DNA from 3 places in the Streptomyces sp. NBC_00878 genome. Region 3 is predicted to be linked to each of the others. Evidence: riboswitches for the same ligand, from Rfam matches in the RefSeq annotation. Region 3 holds a riboswitch; each other region holds the start of a gene.

Region 1 (6,156 bases), 3.7 Mb from region 3:
AACATCGACGCCCCGCAGCGTGGGCACGACCTCGTCGACTACTGCGACGCGGCCGGCATACGCCGACTCGTCACGGACGAGGACATCGTGCCGGTCGAGACGTTCGTCGCGTACGGGGAGTGGTTCCAGCAGAAGCTCGTGCCGGAACTGGAGCGGGTGCGGGTCGTCTCGGTCGACCGGCTGCCGGGGCCGCGCGGCGGTCGCCAGGGCTCGGGGGGCTTCGAACTCAAGCTGGACTCGGGGGAGTTGTTCACCGCGCGGGCGGTCGTCGTCGCGACCGGTCTGTCCGGGCTGGCCCATCTGCCGCCCGAACTGGCCGCGGCCGCGCCCGACGGACCGACCCCCACGGGGCCCGTCTCGCACAGCTCGCAGCTCCATGACCTGTCCCGGTTCTCCGGCAAGGAGCTGATCGTCGTAGGCGCGGGTCAGTCCGCCCTGGAGACGGCGGCGCTCGCGGCGGAGGCAGGCGCACAGGTGCGCGTAGTGGCGCGCGGTGAGGGATCGGTCGCCTTCGGCGCGCCCCCCTGGAGTCAGCCGAGGCTGCGCCCCGAGTCACCCTTCGGCCGGGCCTGGTCGTTGTGGGCACTTAGCTACTACCCCCACCCGTACCGCCATCTGCCCCCGCAGGTCCGGCACTTCCTCGTCCGCCGCGTGCTCGGCCCGCTCGGAGCCTGGTGGCTGCGGGCGCGGTTCGAGGGGAAGGTGCAGGTGAGCGAGGTGTCTCGGATCGTCCGCTCCGGATCGGTGGCCGGCCGCCCGGCCCTCGCCGTCCAGACCCTCGGCGGGCGGATCGAGGAGCTCTCCGCGGACCACGTCGTGGCCGCGACCGGATACCGCGTAGACCTCGCCGCGATGGACTTCCTCGGGCACGAACTGCGTACGGAGCTGGCGGTGAGCCGGGGGACACCGAAGCTGGGCGCCGGGTTCAGGTCCTCCGTGGCCGGGCTGTACTTCACGGGGCTGCCGGCGGCGGCTTCGTACGGGCCGGTGATGCGGTTCGTGTGCGGAACGGAGTTCGCCTCACCGCGGTTGGTCGGGCATCTGACGCGGGCGCACGGCTGAACGAAGCGAAGCGAAACGAAACGATGGAAGCGAAGCGAACGAAACCAACGAACGAAACCAACGAACGAAACCGACGAACCAAACCGACGAATGAAGCCAGTGAACGGAATCAAACGAAACCAAAGGCGAGGTGAGTGAGGCAAGGCAGGGCGCGTGCGCGGCCGCCCGCGCCGAGCAACTCCTCCTGCATCCGGGCGGGTCGGGAGCGGCCTCAACTGTCCCCTTTCGCCTGCGATTTACCTCCCAAAGGCCAACGGAAGGGGCGAGCGGCGACCCGTGTGCCTGACGAGATACCGGACGACGTCCGGTTCCCGTCGAGTCGTTGGGGCGTTCGATCCGTATTCTCTGATCATGGCCGCACCGATTGCATATTCACTCATCGCCACTGACCTGGACGGGACATTGCTGCGAGGCGACGACACTCTCTCGGACCGGTCACGCGCCGCGCTGGCGATGGCGGTTGCGAGAGGTGCCAGGCATCTCGTGGTCACGGGGCGCCCGGCCCCGCGCGTCCGGCCGCTGCTCGATGAACTGGGCAGTCAGGGCCTGGCGGTGTGCGGGCAGGGGGCGCAGCTGTACGACGCAGGCGCCCACCGCATGGTGTGGTCGGTCACCCTCGACCGCGAGCTGGCCGAGACGGCACTCGGCAAGATCGAGGCGGAGGTCGGGGACGTGTACGCCGCGGTCGACCAGGACGGTGTCGACGGACTCACGCTCATCGAGCCCGGGTACGAGATGCCGCACCCGACGCTCCCGGCGGTGCGCGTCCTGCGTCGCGACGACCTCTGGACGGAACCCATCAGCAAGGTGCTGCTGCGTCATCCCCTGTTGTCCGACGACGCGTTGGCGTCCGCGGCGCGCGGAGCGGTCGGTTCCCTCGCCACGGTCACGATGTCCGGCCCCGGCACCGTCGAACTCCAGCCATGTGGCGTGACCAAGGCGACGGGTCTCGCCCTGGCGGCCGAACACCTCGGCCTCACCCCCGCCGTCACGATCGCCTTCGGGGACATGCCGAACGACATCCCGATGTTCGACTGGGCGGCCCACGGCGTCGCGATGGCCAACGCCCACCCCGAACTCAAGGCGGTGGCCGACGAGGTGACCCTGTCGAACGAGGAGGACGGGATCGCGGTGGTACTGGAGCGCCTCTTCTCCCGTCCCTGGACCCCGCCCGCCGTACGCCTCGCCCACTGGGCCCCGTTCAACCGTCCCAGCTCAAGTAGTCCCGCCTCGGCGATCCCGGCCCCGTAGGCCCGGCTCAGTAGGCCCGGCTCAGTAGGCCCCGAAGACGTTGTCGATCGAGCCGTACCTCGCGGCGGCGTAGTTGCACGCCGCCGTGATGTTGGCGACCGGGTCGAAGGGGTCCATCGAGGTGCCGGGCACGTGGTACGCGCTGAAGGTCGGGTCGATGACCTGGAGGAGCCCCTTCGACGGCGTACCGGCCGCGGCGTTGGAGTCCCAGTTGTTGATGGCCTGCGGGTTGCCCGAGGACTCGCGCATGATGTTGCGGTAGATGCCGTCGTACGACCCCGGGATTCCGTGCTGGGCCATGACGTCCAGCGCCTCCTTGATCCAGCCGTCGAGGTCGTTCGTGTACGTCTTCGCGGCGGCCTGGGTGACGGTGGACGCGGTGGTCGCCTTGGCTGTCTTGGTGCCGACCGTCAGCGTGAGCCCCGGGCGGATGTGCGACGGGTCGTCGCCGATGACCGCGCGGTTGGCCTGGTACAGCTGCTTCCAGTCACCGCTCGACGGGTACTTCCTCGCGATCTTGGACAGGGTGTCGCCCGCGACGACCTTGTACGTGATGAGCGAGACCTGCGGGACTTCGGCCGACGCGACCTGCGCGGCCTGCGCCGGCTGTGCGGCGTGGGCGCCGGTCGCTCCCAAGAGGGGGAGCGCGAGTGCGGCTCCGCCGGTTCCCGCGGCGACGATTCCGCGAGTGAGGGCATTCAGTCTGGTACGGCGGTGCTTACCTTGTGCGGGCATGGCGCTTTTCCTCTCCGGCGCCTGCGAGGTGAGCTGTCGGGTTCGGGCGGGAGATGCCCGGCCGCATGCTGCACGCGGCTTCACCCCGAGCCGTTCCGGAATCCGGACCGGCGACTTATCTGGGTCCCCCGCTCCTGCCGTACGCGAGTGAATGAGTGAGTGGGATCTCCGGGCGGCGGCAGGATTAGGCGGTCCATCCGGAGTGCCGTGAACGTATGCGAGAGCACATGTCGTGAACAAGCCCTGAATTCACACGGAGATGCCATTTGCCCGTTCAGGCTGGAGGGTAATTCTTGATCCATCCGGAAGGTGAAGTTCAACTTGCCTTACGCAAAGGAGAATCGGTCGACCCGGCGCAGTGGCGGTCCCGAATGGACGTGACCCAATTCACTGGCGCAGGTGGGGGATTAAGTGCAACAGGTGCGTAATACGGGCAAGTCGGGCGCACCCTTGGTGTCCACCCGGTCCACATAAGGTGCTACTTGTCCGTAAAGGTGCCGACGTGTCGACGAAGCCCGCGGCTATGTGGCCCGGATACGTGTTCGCGCGTGTTGGTGCGCGTTCGCGATCATTCGGGGAACGTGCGAGTTCACCCCGCCGTCCGTGGAATCCTTTTCTCCCAGGTGCGGTGGAACACGACTTCGTCGCCGTCCTTGCAGATCACTTCGTTCGCGGTGGTGAAGTCCGCCTCGTCGCAGGTGGTTTCGGAGTGCGATTCGACGCTCGCGTCCCACGGCAGATCCGGTCGGTGCAGACGGATGAACCAGTCCGATCGGGCGCGGGCCGACAACGGGTCCGACTCGTCGATCGTGTATGTGTCCAGGGCCTCTTCGGTGAATTCGAGGCCGTCGGGATACACCCGGGTTCCGCCGTACCGCGGGTCCACCTCCAGACGCCACTCGCCCTTGGCGACATCGCGGATGACGAGGCGTTCGGGGCGCGGCTCGTCCAGTGTCGCGGGGAAGTTCACCCCCATGGGCTCCGCCTGCTCCGGTTCCTCGAAGGAGATGGACGGGTCCGACTCCTGTGCGCGGAGCGGGAGTTCCAGCACGCTCCCCGAAGGGGTGAGGGTGAAGCCCGCCTCCGAACCTGGCTGGGGCCAGATCCACGGCCAGTACGCGGAGGAGACGGCGAGACGGATGCGATGGCCCGCAGGGATGGCGTGGCCGATGGCGTTCAGGTCGAGAACCACGTCCTCCGTAGAGCCGGGTTTCCAGGGGATCACCTGGTCACGGCCATGACGGGATGACAGGTTCAGGGCCCCTCGGGTGACGAGGGTCGAGGAGCCGTCGGGGGCCACGTCGCAGATTCGGGCCACTACTTGTCCTCGCGTCGCCTCCGTAGTGAGCCTCAACCGCACGCGCGGGCGGCCCAGCACCCAGATCTCCTCAGGGACCTCGAAGTCGAAGCACGCCGACTTCGCGTCCTCGTCCCGCTGGTCGGGCGGCAGGTCCGCGTCGTTGCCGAAGGGAAAGAAGCGGCCCGCGTCCAGCCCCGTGTGCTGAGGCGACCGCACCACCACGGGCTCACCCTTGAGGGCGTACGTCACCGGGGCCACCAGGGGAGAGGGCCAGGCCGGATCGCCGACCCAGCGGCCCGGCAGTGCCGGGTACACCGTCGCGGGCGGGTGGGAGTCGCTGACGTACGAGCGCAGGAGCGGCTCCGACATGATCCCGGTCTCCGTGCCCTTGAGCCAGTGGTCCCACCACCGCAGCGTCTCCTGGAGGAAGCCGATCGCCGGGCCGGGCGGCAGCCCCCGGTCGGGGTACTGGTGCGACCACGGCCCGATGATCCCCCGTACGCGGTCCGCCGGGAGGTGTTCCACGAGGCGCAGGACCGCGTCCCGGTACGGGTCGTGCCAGCCGCCGACCGTGAGCACCGCCGCCCGGATCGCCGAGTAGTCCTCGCACACGCTGCCGTGGCGCCAGTGGTCGTCCCTCGTCTGGTGCTCCAGCCAGGTGTGCAGGAACGGATCGACGGTCTCCAGTCGTTTGATCCACAGGTCGTGCCAGACCTCGCCCACGTACACCGGATCCGGCGGGCGGGAGACGAACGCGAGCATCGTCGCCGCCCACGCGTGCATGTCGACGGCGAGTACGGAACCACCCATGTAGTGCACATCGTTGTCATAGCGGTCGTCCGTCGAGCAGACCGCGACGACCGCCTTGAGCGGTTCGGGCGCGAGGGCCGCGATCTGGAGGGAGTTGAAGCCGCCCCAGGAGATGCCGAACATGCCGACCTTGCCGGAGCACCAGGGCTGGGCGGCGAGCCAGTTGACGACCTCGACCCCGTCGGCCAGCTCGGTCGCCGAGTACTCGTCGCCCGGCAGCCCCTCGGAGTTGCCGTGCCCACGGACGTCCACGCGTACGGAGGCATAGCCGTGCCCGGCGTACCAGGGATGACGCTGCCGGTCGCGCGGCGCCGTCCAGTCGGTCAGGCGGTAGGGGAGGTATTCGAGCAGGGCCGGTACGGGTTCGTCGGTGAGCGGGCGCCACACGCGCGCGTAGAGCCTGGTTCCGTCCGGGAGGGGGACGCGGAGGTCGTGGTGAGTCGTCTCGTAGGGAAAGGACGTACGGATGCGCATGGCGGTGACCTCAAGGGCTTCTGGAGTCTCAGTGAACCGGGTGCATCGTGCGGCGCAGCCAGGGCGCGGCGGCGATCACGAGCAGGCCCGCGGCGACCGCGATCGCGCCGTTGACGCCGAAGTAGGCGGGCTTGGAGACGTCGTCGTAGAGCTTCACGGTCTGGGCCTGGATGCCGTTGGCGAGGGCCAGCGAGAGGAACCAGAGGGACATCGTCTGGCTGGCGAAAGCCCGCGGGGCGAGCTTCGTGGTGGCCGACATGCCGGAGGTCTCCAGGAGGATGTCGCCGAGCCCCAGCAGGAAGTACGAGCCGACGATCCACCAGGCGGACATCAGGTAGTCCCCGTTGTCGTGGCCCGAGGTCGGCAGCACCATCAGGAGGAAGGACAGGCCTCCCAGCACCACCCCGAACGCGATCTTGTTGGAGGCGTGCGGCTGGCTGTGCCCCATCCGGACCCACAGCGCGGCCACGACCGGGGCGAGCGCCACCTCGAAGGCGCCCAGGGCGGACGCGTACCAGCTGGCG
Region 2 (6,156 bases), 1.4 Mb from region 3:
ACCGTGCCGCGTCGACGCTACCCCGCCGCAGTACCCATGCGATGTCCATCCAAGCCGGACCGACGCCCGAACGGCTTGAACTCCCCCGTTCCCTACCGTCGCCGTTCCCTGCCGTTCTCCTCCCTTGTCGGCCCGCCCGTCTTCTCCCTCGTCGGCCCGGCCGCTCACGCCACGCGCGTAGCCCCCGCGAACGGCATCTCGTCGATCGGTGCCACCCGTACCGGTGCCGCGGAGTTGGGCGCGTGGATCATCTGCCCGTTGCCGATGTACAGGCCCACATGGCTGATGCCCGAGTAGAAGAACACCAGGTCTCCGGGCCGGAGTTCGGACCGTGAGACGCGCTCGCCCGCGTTGATCTGGGCGTACGTCGTGCGGGGCAGCGAGATGCCCGCTTCACGGTACGCGGCCTGCATCAGGCCCGAGCAGTCGAAGGCGTCCGGGCCCGTGGCACCCCACACATACGGGCTGCCGAGTTTCCCGTACGCATACGAAATCGCGCTCGCGGCGCGGGAGTTCGGAGCGGCGGTCGACGGGCCGTTGCTGCCTGTGCCGCCCATGCCGCCCGTGGCGCCCAGTTCGCGCGGTTCGGCAGCGGAACGTGAGGCGCGGGCGGTGTCCGCGTCGTCGGCGCCGATGCGTGCCCGGTCCGCGTCCGACAGCCGTGACAGCAGATCCCGGGCCTCTCCCAGTTTCCCGGTGACGGTCCGCTTGTTCCGCTTCAACTCCGCCTGCCGCGCCTGGAGGGAGGTGAGCTCGACGTGTGCGGCCCCGCGCAACTGCTCGATCTCGCGCAGCTGTTCGCGTACCCGCGACACCGCCGAGGCCTGCCTGCCGCCCGCCCGCTCGGCGAACGCGGCCCCGTCCAGGTACTGATCGGGATCCGAGGAGAGCATGAGCCGCAGCGCGGGGTCGACGCCGCCGTCCCGGTACTGCGCGGTGGCCAGCGAACCGAGCGCGTCCCGCTCCGAGTTGAGCCGATCCGTCCTGCGCGCGGCCTCGTCCTGCAGCGTGTTCAGCCGGCCCCGCGTCTTCGTCGACCTCTCCTTCGCCCCGTTGTACTTCTCGGTGGCGACCTCCGCCTCCTGGTACAACTTGTCGACCTTCGCCCTGACCTGAGCGGCTGTCAGTTCCGGCGCGGCGGTCCCCGTCCCCTCGAACCCGGTCGCGCTCGCCGCGCCCGCGAGCGCGATGGTGAAGGCGGTGCGGGCCGTACTGCCGCCGATTGAGCGCTGTCTGGGCTTGCGGTGCGCTGCCACGTGCGATCCACGTCCTTCCGTACGGCCGCCCGGGCGTTGGTGCGTCCGCGGCGGCGGCCCTCAGGGGCCGGTTGCACGTCCGGCGGCGGCCCGCACAGGGGAGCGGGCCGCCGCCGGACCTTTCTCGGCGGTGGTGTCCGGATGCCGCCCCTGGCCCGGGCGGCGGTGGGAAAGTCCGGTCACCTGGGGAAGGACGCTAAACCTGGGACCGTGGCCCGGGTAACGGCATGTACGGAAGTGGTGCGATTCGGGCACGAGCTGACCGGGTACGACCGCGATCCGGGCCCGGCGCCGCCGACTTGACGTGGTGGGCTGACCGATGCGCGAGTTGTGGGGGAGCGGGCGAGCGGCTGGTGCTATGGGCTCCGCCGGGATGGGGCGCGTGGGCTGCCCGAGGCTGAGAGGGACACGCGCGTGTCCCTCTCAGCCTCGGGCAGCCCCAATTCCGGTCAGTGCGAAACAGGACTACGAAAAGCCCCTCATGCCGGGCGTACCACGCTGTGGATCGGCATGTAGTAGATCGACTCCTCGCGGACGTACGCCCCGGGCTTCGGCGCGTGGATCATCATGCCGTCGCCGATGTAGATGCCGACGTGGCTGATGTCGTCGTAGAAGAAGACCAGGTCACCGGGCTGGGCGCTGTTCAAGGAGACCGTCGTGCCCGCGTTGACCTGGTCCCAGGTGGTACGCGGGAGCGTGACGCCGGCGGCCTTCCAGGCGGCCTGGGTGAGGCCGGAGCAGTCGTACGACTCGGGGCCGCTCGCGCCCCACACGTACGGCTTGCCGATCTGGGCGCGGGCGAAGGCGAGCGCCTTGTCGGCCTTGGCCGTGGAGGTGGAAGTGGAGGTGGACGAGCCGGAGCCCGAGGTGCCCGAGGAGGTCCCGGTGTTCTGCGTCGCCGCCTCCTGGCGCCGCCGCTCCGCTTCGGCCGCCTGCTGCCGCGCCAGCTCGTCCGCCTTGCGCTGGGCCTCTTCCTGCTTCTGCCGCTCGATCGCGGCGAGCCGCGCCTTCTCCTCGGCGGTCAGCTTCGAGAGCAGGTCGCGCGCCTCGGCGAGCTTCCGCTGGACGTCCGCCTTGGACGTCTTCAGCGTGCTCTGCGTCGCGGTGAGCGTCTCCAGGCTCTCGGACGCCTCCTGCCGCTTCTCCGCCGTCGCGGCCTGCTGCGTGACGTAGTCGTCGACGGACTGCTTCTGGCGGCTGGTCAGCCGGTCCATCAGGTGGGTCTGGTCGAAGTAGTCCTGCGGGTTGTCCGCGAGGAGGAGGGAGGCGGTGTCGGGGGCGGCGGCTCCCGTGCGGTACTGCGCGGCGGCGAACGTACCGAGTTCCTCGCGCGCGTCGTTCAGTTTCTCCGTGCGCCGCGCCACATCGTCGAGCAGGGTGTCGACGCGCTTCTTCTGCTTGGTGGTCTTCTCCTTGGCCGCGTTGTACTTCTCGCTGGCCGTCTCTGCCTGGCGGTAGAGGTCGCCGACCTTTTTCTCGACTTCCTCAAGGCTCGGCTTGGGCTCCTCGGCGGGCGACGCGTTCGCCGTCTGGGAGAGGAGAGCCACCGAGGTCAGAGCCGCGGTGGCGAGGGCCGGAGTCCGTATGCCCATGGGGCTGAGGGGCCGGGACCTGCGGTGTGGCGCCACGAGGGCGTCTCCTTCCGTCATCCGCCTACCGAGTTAGCTGTCGGGTTCGGGCTGGTGCTTCGGAAGGTTTGCCCTACGGTCCGGTTCCCGGATGGGAGTTGGACCGATTCACCCCAAGGTCGGTGGGTCCTCGGCTCCGGCGGCCACAAGGGCGTACCGGACTCGGCGGAGGCCGCTCGGCCCGGCGATGTTCGCCGGTGCGGGTCGTGCGGCCTACAGGAAATTTAGCTAATTCGTGTGGCCCCTGTGAAGTTTGATGTGCGATATGCCCGATACATTTTCGTGACCTTGACCTTGGGCCTCGCTCTCCGAGGTCAATCCGGAATGATCTGCGATGAGTTGTCCGGAGTGGCGGCGTCCGACTGGTCGGGGGCGCCGGCTTCCAGCAGTCACGGTCAGGTGCCGTGGGGCAGAGGAAGCCATCCGCGGCCGGCCGGTCACATGATCAATATGTGGCCGGCCGCAGCGGGCTCACAGGCGGCTCCCGCGCTGGGTGTAGGCGGCGGCGCCGACGACTGTCAGGAGGACGGCCACCGTGGTGGAGGTGACGGTGCCGGGGTCCTGGACCATCCAGGTCAGTGCCTGCCCGATGACCGATTCCCTGGGGCCCACCGCCAGCATGAGCATGGCCCAGCCGATGGGGAGGACCCAGGCCGCGTGGGCACCGACGAGCACCGCGCCCAGGGCGGTCAGGGCCGTGAGTGCCAGGACGGCCTGTACGACGGTGCCGTAGGCCACGGCGTGGGACTGCTGCCCGGCGATCCGGTGGACGACGACGAGCAGACCGAGCAGGACTCCGCCGAGCAGCAACAGGTGGACGGCGCGGATCAGCCGCCAGGGGGCGGGCGTGCCGCGTTCCAGTTCCTCGTCCGGGCCGGCGAGCGTGCGGGCGGTGGGGGCGATGCCCAGCACGACGGCGATCAGGCCGAGCCTATGGGTTATGGCCGGGTCGTCCGGCAGGTATGCGGCCCAGGTGAGTGCGGCCGCGGCCAGAAAGACCAGTACGGTCGCCGGAACCGCCCGGCAGCGCAGGTGCAGCACGATGCCGTGCAGGCCCGGGGTCATCGGCCCGCTCCCTGACCCATGACGACGGCCAGCGGGTCCCCGCAGGTCAGTGCGGCCTTCCGGCCGTCCCCTATCCGCTGGTAGCGCTCCTTGGCAGGCAGCGCGCGCAGCGTGTCGTAGGCCTCGCGGGCGACAGGGCTCAGCTCGTCGGTGGGGGTGGCCAGGAGCAGGGCGGCCATCGCATCGGAGGCGTCCTGCGCGCGGGTCCACTCCCTGCCGGTCCCGTCCTCCTCGTCGGAGAAGCAGTCCTCGTCGAAAACGGCTCCGGAGGCCACGGTGTCGAGGACCGAGGCCGGTTTCCATCTGATGCCGCCTTCCTGTGTCCGGTACGGGAGTTGGACACGGACCGTACCGAGATCCTTGGCGTCGGCAGGCTTGCCGTCGTCGAGCATCCAGCTCACCGTGTCCTCCTCCACCCGCGTCGGGCCACCGGGCACCTTGGCGAAGGCGTCGAGCACCTTCTGGGCGGGAGCTGTGAGATCGGGCAATGTGCGGGTGTGCACCTTGGTGACACAGATCCGGCCGTTGCTCGGCGCGCAGACCATGGCGGTGGCCTGCTGGTCGGGGACGACCGCGCCCGATGGCGCCAGCAGGGTTCCGAGGGCCACCCCGGCCACGGCGGGCGTCAGGGCCAGCACCCGGGCACGCGCGGTGGCCGCGACGGCCAGCAGCACACCGGTGACAGCGACGGCGGCGAACCAGATGCCCTGGGCCGCGGACAGCGAGGGCAGCACCCGGTGGAAGTCGTCCGTCACCGGCAGCATCGGCAGCACGGTGTCCACCAGACGGTTGGCCGGCCGGCTGTCCTGGCTCACCGACAGAATCAGGAAGAGCACCACCGCGCCCAGCGGCGCCACGACCGGCGCGGACGCCATCCGCCCGACACCCAACCCGAGCAGGGTGACGGCGATGGCGGCCAGCAGTCCCACCGCAAGGCCCGCAGGCTGAAGGCCGTCACCGTAGGCCGCGTGCCGGGAGACCAGTACCCCTGCCCACCCGACCATCGCGGCCATGGCGAGCACCACCGCGCCGGCGATCACCAGGAAGGCGGGCAGCAGCCGCACCGAGCGCGGCCGTGGCGTGGCGGCGAACAGCTCGGAGACCTCACTGCGCCGCTCCCGCCCGCCGTGCCAGATCCCGGCGGCCAGTGCCACCGGCAGCACGATCCAGGCGGTTCCCCGCATCGAGTAGACCAGGGGCGCCCAACTGGCGGCCCACTCCCCGATGTCCATCCACAGAAAGACACGGGTCAGGGCGGCCAGCACCAGGAACAGCGGCAGCGCGATCGAGCGCTTCGCCTCCAGGCGCACTATTCGGAACATCACAGTCTCCAGTAGTCGGGTGTAGCCAGTAGTCGGGTGTAGGAGGACATACAGGGGCTTCGGGCGGCGGTTGTGCTGCGTCGCCTATCGCCCGGCCCCGGCCTTGCCCTCGCGGTGCCGGCGCAGCAGGGCGGAGTAGCCGCGCTCGATGTCGCTGTCGCCCGGGTCGGCGTCGGTGCCTGCGGTACGGAGGCGGTCGAGGTGGCCCGCGAAGACCGTGCGGCCCTCGTCCATCAGCACGACGCTGGCGCAGGCGGCACCGACGTCCTCGACAAGGTGGGTGGAGACCAGGACGCAGGACTGTGCGCCGATGTCACGCAGCAGAGTGCGGAACTCCATGCGCTGGGCGGGGTCCAGGCCGACGGTGGGTTCGTCGAGCAGCAGGATGTCGGGGTCGTTGACGATCGCCTGGGCGATGCCGGCCCGGCGCAGCATGCCGCCGGAGAGCGATCCCATACGGTCATCGGCCCGGTCGGTGAGGTCGACCCGGTCGATGGAGTGCTGCACCGCGTCGGCGACCCGGCGGCGGGGCACTTCCTTGAGCCAGGCCATGTACTCGACGAACTCACGCACGGTGAAGCGCCGGTAGTGTCCGAAAGCCTGGGGCAGATAGCCCAGCCGACGGCGCAGCTCGCGCAGTTCGCCACCGCTGCGACGGGCGTTGCCCAGGAGTTCCAGGTCGCCGCTGTGCGGGGTCAGGACGGTGGCGAGCGTGCGGATCAGGGTCGTCTTGCCCGCCCCGTTGGGGCCGAGCAGACCGTGCACTCCGGTGCCCAGTTCCAGGTCGATCCCGTCGACCGCCGCGCGGCGGCCGTGCCGCACGGTCAGGGCGTGAGCCTGGATGTGATGGGCGTAGCGGGTGGGGGCCGTCTCGCTCGCGGTGAC
Region 3 (6,156 bases):
TGTTTACAGGATGTTGCGAAGTCCTCACACGCTCCACGCGGTCACCGCCGCCGGGAAAGCGCAGCCGATGAGCGGCCGTCGCCCGCTCGGTGTGCAGCGCCGTGATCGACCTGGCCCGGTCGCTGTCGCCGCGCGCGACGGCGTCCACGATGGCGCCGTGCTCGCCCCAGGACTCGGCGGGGTGGGCCGGCGCCTCGACCGAGTACATCCAGGCGATCTTGTGCCGCAGCTGGGCGAGCGTGGAGGTCAGCGCGGGGCTTCCGGAGGCCTGGGCGAGCGTCTCGTGGAACCAGGCACCGAGCGAGCGCAGATCCTCGCTGTTGCCTCTCCTGGCCCTCTCCTGCCCCAGCCTGACCAGGCCGCGCAGCACCTTGAGGTGCGCCTCGGTGCGGCGCTGGGCGGCGCGCGCGGCACCCAGCGGCTCCAGCAGCATGCGCATCTCCAGGAGGTCGGAGGCCTCCTGTTCGGTGGGCTCCGCGACGCACGCGCCCGCGTGCCGACGCGTGACGACGAAGCCTTCCGCCTCCAGGGTGCGCAGCGCCTCACGCACGGGGACCCGCGAGACGCCGTACCGGCGCGCGAGCAGTTCTTCGGTGAGCCGGCCGCCGCGCTCGTAGACACCCGCGACGATGTCGTCACGGATCGCCGTGCATACCGAGTGCGCGGGAATACGCATGACCGGACCTCCGCCTTAACCCCCGCGAAACGCGGTCGATTGACGCCTGTTCGGTGACTCTATTGCAGAGAACGGGAAATTCCGATGGGAGGCCGGAATCCATGGATATTTTTTGGACACACTTCGCTTCTGAACAGGCAGTCGTCCGGTGGCGAGTCGGGCGGAGAGTTCGGAAAGTGGCGAGAAGCGGTCGGGCCGCGACGGGATGCCGTCAGGACGCGGTCTGGATGCCCGAAGGCCCCGGCTAGGTGAGCCGGGGCCTTCGGGAGGTATGCCGCGCGTCGTCAGACGTTCACGCCATGCTGGCGGAGGTACCCGAGGGGGTCGATGTCCGAGCCGTACTCCGCGGTCGTCCGCGCCTCGAAGTGCAGGTGCGCCCCGGTGACGTTGCCGGTCGCCCCGGAGAGGCCTATCTGCTGGCCCGGGGTGACCGTCTGGCCGACCGAGACACCGAGGGACGACATGTGCCCGTACTGGGTGTAGGTACCGTCGTTCATCTTGATGACGACCTGGTTGCCGTACGAGCCGCCCCAGCCGGCCTCCACGACGGTGCCGGAGCCCACCGCGTGCACGGTGGTACCGCTCGCGGCGTGGAAGTCGATACCGGTGTGGCTGCCGGAGGACCAGACCGCGCCACCCGCCTGGTAGCCGGTGGAGACGTACGAACCGGCGATGGGCGAGGTGTAGGTGTTCAGCAGGCGCTTGCGCTCGGCCTCGCGGGCGGCGCGGGCCTTGGCCTCGCGCTCCTTCTTGAGCTTCTCCGCCGCCTCCTTGGCGCGCTCCTTCGCGGCGGCCTCGGCCTTCTCGCGGGCCGCGGCCTCGTCGGCGGCCTGCTGCTGGGCGGCAGCCTGCGCGTCGATCTCATCGGCGAGCGAGTCGCCGATGGTGATCGCCTGGGTGAGGGTCTGCTCGGCCGGGCTCTCGGCGGCGAACGAGGGAGCAGCCAGGGTGCCGACGACACCGGTGGTGGCGAGTGCGGCGACGCCAACGGTCCTGTTGGTGTTGTGCTTCATGCGGCTGGGACGACGGTGCTTCCCGGTGGCGCGGGTGAACGCCATGAAGTGGCTGGTCCTTTCCTTCCTTCTCGCCTACCGGGTTAGCTGACGGGTTCGGAGCAGGAAGGTCTCCTACGGACCCCCTTCGGGAAGGGCGTCCGATTCACCCCAGGGACTACGTATGGGTCCCCGGCTCCCCTGGCTCGCGCCGTACGGGGACTCGGCGATGACTGTCCGGTGCCGCGGACGCGGCGCACTGCCTGACGAACAGCCGGACCGACGCTAAGCGGGGTGTCTTTCAATCAACAAACGGATCAAGACTTTTGTAGCGCACGCCACAGGGCAGACAGGCAACCTCCCTATCAATACGGACAACTTGCGGGTCGAGGTCGAAGTCCGGGCAAGTCGGGGCCGAGGTCCGGGCGAAAGAGAGAACCCAGGAGACTCTCCGGTCTCCTGGGTTCTCCACGGACGGTCGCTGTCCTACTCCGCTGTCACCACGCTGACTTCACCGATTCCGAGGGCCCTGACCGGCTCCTCGATCTGCGCGGCGTCCCCGACGAGGACGGTCACCAGCCGGTCCACCGGGAAGGCGCTCACGGCCGCCGCGGTGGCCTCCACGGTGCCGGTCGCGGCGAGCTGCTGGTACAGCGTCGCCTGGTAGTCGTCCGGCAGGTGCTGCTCGACCTGGTCGGCGAGGGTGCCCGCGACGACGCCCGCCGTCTCGTACTTCAGGGGCGCCACACCCACGAGGTTCTGCACGGCGACGTCCCGCTCGGCGTCGGTGAGGCCCTCGGCCGCGAGGGTGCGCAGCACCTTCCAGAGGTCGTCGAGCGCCGGGCCGGTGTTCGGGGTGTCCACGGAGCCGCTGATGGCGAGCATCGCGGCGCCCGTCCCGTCCGGCGCGGAGCGCAGGACCTGACCGAACGCCCGCACACCGTAGGTGTATCCCTTTTCCTCGCGCAGGACGCGGTCCAGGCGGGAGGTGAGGGTGCCGCCGAGGCAGTACGTGCCGAGCACCTGGGCGGGCCACACACGGTCGTGCCGGTCGGCGCCGACGCGGCCGATGAGCAGCTGCGTCTGGACGGCTCCGGGACGGTCGACGATGACCACGCGGCCCGTGTCGTCGGCGGTCACCGGCGGAATGGGCCGGGCCACGGCCGGCGAACCGGTCCAGGTGCCGAGCGTGTCCCCGAGCAGCGCGTCGAGGTCGACACCGGTGAGGTCGCCGACGACGACGGCGGTCGCCGTGGCGGGGCGTACGTGCCTTTCGTAGAAGGCGCGTACGGCCCCCGAGTCGATCTTGGCGACCGTCTCTTCGGTGCCCTGGCGCGGGCGCGACATGCGCGAGGTCGCCGGGAACAGCTGCCGGGAGAGCTCCTTGGCGGCGCGGCGCCCCGGGTTGGCGGTCTCGTGCGGGATCTCGTCGAGCCGGTTGCGCACCAGCCGCTCGACCTCGCTGTCCTCGAAGGCGGGTGCCCTGAGGGCGTCGGCGAGCAGGCCGAGCGCCTTGGGGAGCCGTGAGACGGGGACTTCGAGGCTGAGCCGTACGCCGGGGTGGTCGGCGTGCGCGTCGAGGGTGGCGCCGCAGCGCTCCAGCTCGGCGGCGAACTCCTCGGCGGAGTGCTTGTCGGTGCCTTCGGAGAAGGCACGCGCCATGATCGTGGCGATGCCGTCCAGGCCCTGCGGCTCGGCCTCCAGCGGTGCTGCCAGGAGGATTTCGACGGCGACGACCTGCTGGCCGGGGCGGTGGCAGCGCAGCAGGGTCAGGCCGTTGTCGAGCGCGCCGCGCCCGGGTGCCGGGAAGGCCCAGGGCCGGGCCTCGCCGGCCTGGGGCTGCGGGTGGAAGTCCATCGTGGCGAGCTCGGTCACTTGGCCGCCTCCTCGTCGGTGTCGTCAGCGGCGTCGGTGTCCTGGGCCTCTTCGGCGACGGTCGGTTCGTAGACCAGCACCGCGCGGTTGTCGGGGCGCAGGCGGGCCTTGGCGACCTCCTGGACCTCCTCGGCCGTGACGTCGAGGACGCGCTGGACGGCCGTCAGGGCGAGCTGCGGGTCGCCGAACAGCACCGCGTACCGGCACAGTTCGTCGGCGCGGCCCGCGACCGTGCCGAGACGGTCCAGCCACTCGCGCTCCAACTGGGCCTGGGCGCGCTCCATCTCCTCGGCCGTGGGGCCCTCCTCGGCGAACCGGGCGAGCTCCTCGTCGACGGCGGTCTCGATCACCGGGACCTCGACGTCGCCGGACGTCTTCACGTCGAGCCACCCCAGGGAGGGTGCTCCCGCGAGGCGCAGCAGGCCGAACCCGGCGGCCACGGCGGTGCGGTCGCGGCGTACGAGCCGGTTGTAGAGCCGGGACGACTCGCCGCCGCCGAGCACGGTCAGGGCAAGGTCCGCCGCGTCGCACGCGCGCGTGCCGTCCTCCGGCAGCCGGTAGGCGGCCATCAACGCGCGGGCCGGGACCTCCTCCTCGACGACCTCGCGCAGTTGCCCGCCGATGGTCTCGGGCAGGGAACCGTCGCGCGGGGCGGGCTTGCCGTCGTGGCCCGCGATGGAGCCGAAATACTTCTCGACCCAGGCGAGCGTCTGCTCCGGGTCGATGTCTCCGACGATCGACAGAACGGCGTTGTTGGGCGCGTAGTAGGTGCGGAAGAACGCGCGCGCGTCCTCCAGGGTGGCCGCGTCCAGGTCCGTCATCGACCCGATCGGTGTGTGGTGATAAGGGTGGCCCTCCGGGTAGGCGAGGGCGGTCAGCTTCTCGAAAGCGGTGCCATAGGGGACGTTGTCGTAACGCTGCCGGCGCTCGTTCTTGACGACGTCCCGCTGGTTCTCCATGGACTCGTCGTCGAGCGCGGCGAGCAGCGAGCCCATGCGGTCGGCCTCCAGCCAGAGCGCGAGCTCCAGCTGGTGCGTGGGCATGGTCTCGAAGTAGTTGGTGCGCTCGAAACTGGTCGTGCCGTTGAGCGAACCGCCCGCGCCCTGCACCAGTTCGAAGTGGCCGTTGCCCTTCACCTGGCCCGAGCCCTGGAACATCAGGTGCTCGAAGAGGTGGGCAAGTCCGGTGCGGCCCTTGACCTCGTGGCGCGAACCGACGTCGTACCAGAGGCACACCGCCGCGACCGGGGTCAGGTGGTCCTCGGAGAGCACCACACGCAGGCCGTTGGCCAGGCGGTGCTCGGTCGCTGTCAGGCCGCCGGAACCGGCCTCAGCTGTGGCCGTGTGACCCATGGGCATGTACGTCCCTTCGATCGCGGAAAACTGCTGAATTCCTGCTAGTCGTGCCACTGTATGCAAGCGCGCGGACAGCTGGCGAAGTTCCCGCGACGCGTACGCCGAGAGCGAGCACGCGGGCGCCGCCGCAAGGACGTACGGTCGTGCGGCCGCACGGCCTCCGAAGCCCTGTGCGGGCACGCGGATTCACCGCTTCCGAGGCCTGTGGAAACGGCCGAGGACGCGGCCCGCGACGCCTGTTGGGGCAGCCCTGCAAGCGGCCCTGGAGGTCCGTACGGACGGGTCGTGGTCCGCGTTGTCAGTACGCCGGTCCACAATGGAGCCCGTCAGAACCCGTTCATGCCCCGGCAGAGACTGTGAAGGAGTCGCAGCAGCGATGGCCCGCCGCAGCACGAAGACCCCGCGACCCGATGACGACGCCGACTTCGAGGAGCGCATCCTCGACATCGACGTCGTCGACGAAATGCAGGGCTCCTTCCTCGAGTACGCGTACTCGGTCATCTACTCCCGAGCCCTGCCGGACGCCCGCGACGGCCTCAAGCCGGTGCACCGCCGCATCGTCTACCAGATGAACGAGATGGGGCTGCGCCCCGACCGCGGCTATGTGAAGTGCGCCCGCGTCGTCGGCGAGGTCATGGGTAAGCTCCACCCCCACGGCGACGCGTCGATCTACGACGCCCTGGTCCGCCTGGCCCAGCCGTTCTCCATGCGCCTGCCCCTGGTCGACGGCCACGGCAACTTCGGTTCGCTGGGCAACGACGATCCGCCGGCCGCCATGCGGTACACCGAGGCGCGGATGGCCGACGCGACCTCCCTGATGACGGAGTCGATCGACGAGAACACGGTCGACTTCAGTCCGAACTACGACGGCCAGGAGCAGGAGCCGACGGTCCTCCCGGCCGCGTACCCGAACCTTCTGGTCAACGGCTCGTCGGGTATCGCGGTCGGCATGGCGACGAACATGCCGCCGCACAACCTCGGCGAGGTCATCGCCGCCGCCCGTCACCTGATCCGCCACCCCGGCGCCGATCTCGAGACGCTCATGAAGCACGTCCCGGGCCCCGACCTGCCCACGGGCGGCCGCATCGTGGGCCTCACCGGCATCAGGGACGCGTACGAGACGGGCCGGGGCACGTTCAAGATCCGCGCGACGGTGTCCGTGGAGAACGTGACGGCGCGCCGCAAGGGCCTCGTCGTCACCGAGCTGCCGTTCACCGTCGGCCCGGAGAAGGTGATCGCCAAGATCAAGGACCTGGTC

What was found. Region 3 has a riboswitch for cyclic di-AMP ahead of OHA11_RS11110 (M23 family metallopeptidase). Riboswitches for the same ligand answer to the same signal wherever they lie in the genome.
Positions count from the first base shown of each region.
Region 1: linked by a shared signal. The riboswitch ahead of OHA11_RS27555 (LysM peptidoglycan-binding domain-containing protein) and the one ahead of OHA11_RS11110 (M23 family metallopeptidase) in region 3 are both predicted to bind cyclic di-AMP.
Region 2: linked by a shared signal. The riboswitch ahead of OHA11_RS17115 (C40 family peptidase) and the one ahead of OHA11_RS11110 (M23 family metallopeptidase) in region 3 are both predicted to bind cyclic di-AMP.

Region 1 is NZ_JAPEOK010000001.1:6,374,633-6,380,788, forward strand. Features, by position in the region: gene OHA11_RS27545 (FAD-dependent oxidoreductase) at 1-1,062, shown strand, start outside; gene OHA11_RS27550 (HAD family hydrolase) at 1,414-2,313, shown strand; gene OHA11_RS27555 (LysM peptidoglycan-binding domain-containing protein) at 2,335-3,048, opposite strand; cyclic di-AMP (ydaO/yuaA leader) riboswitch at 3,054-3,216, opposite strand; gene OHA11_RS27560 (CocE/NonD family hydrolase) at 3,638-5,632, opposite strand; partial or broken gene OHA11_RS27565 (peptide MFS transporter) at 5,661-6,156, opposite strand, start outside.
Region 2 is NZ_JAPEOK010000001.1:4,107,435-4,113,590, reverse strand. Features, by position in the region: gene OHA11_RS17120 (C40 family peptidase) at 165-1,256, opposite strand; gene OHA11_RS17115 (C40 family peptidase) at 1,736-2,884, opposite strand; cyclic di-AMP (ydaO/yuaA leader) riboswitch at 2,891-3,062, opposite strand; gene OHA11_RS17110 (hypothetical protein) at 3,356-3,949, opposite strand; gene OHA11_RS17105 (hypothetical protein) at 3,946-5,271, opposite strand; gene OHA11_RS17100 (ATP-binding cassette domain-containing protein) at 5,356-6,156, opposite strand, start outside.
Region 3 is NZ_JAPEOK010000001.1:2,704,459-2,710,614, forward strand. Features, by position in the region: gene OHA11_RS11105 (GntR family transcriptional regulator) at 1-676, opposite strand, end outside; gene OHA11_RS11110 (M23 family metallopeptidase) at 961-1,734, opposite strand; cyclic di-AMP (ydaO/yuaA leader) riboswitch at 1,747-1,907, opposite strand; gene OHA11_RS11115 (pitrilysin family protein) at 2,155-3,543, opposite strand; gene OHA11_RS11120 (pitrilysin family protein) at 3,540-4,901, opposite strand; gene OHA11_RS11125 (DNA topoisomerase (ATP-hydrolyzing) subunit A) at 5,275-6,156, shown strand, end outside.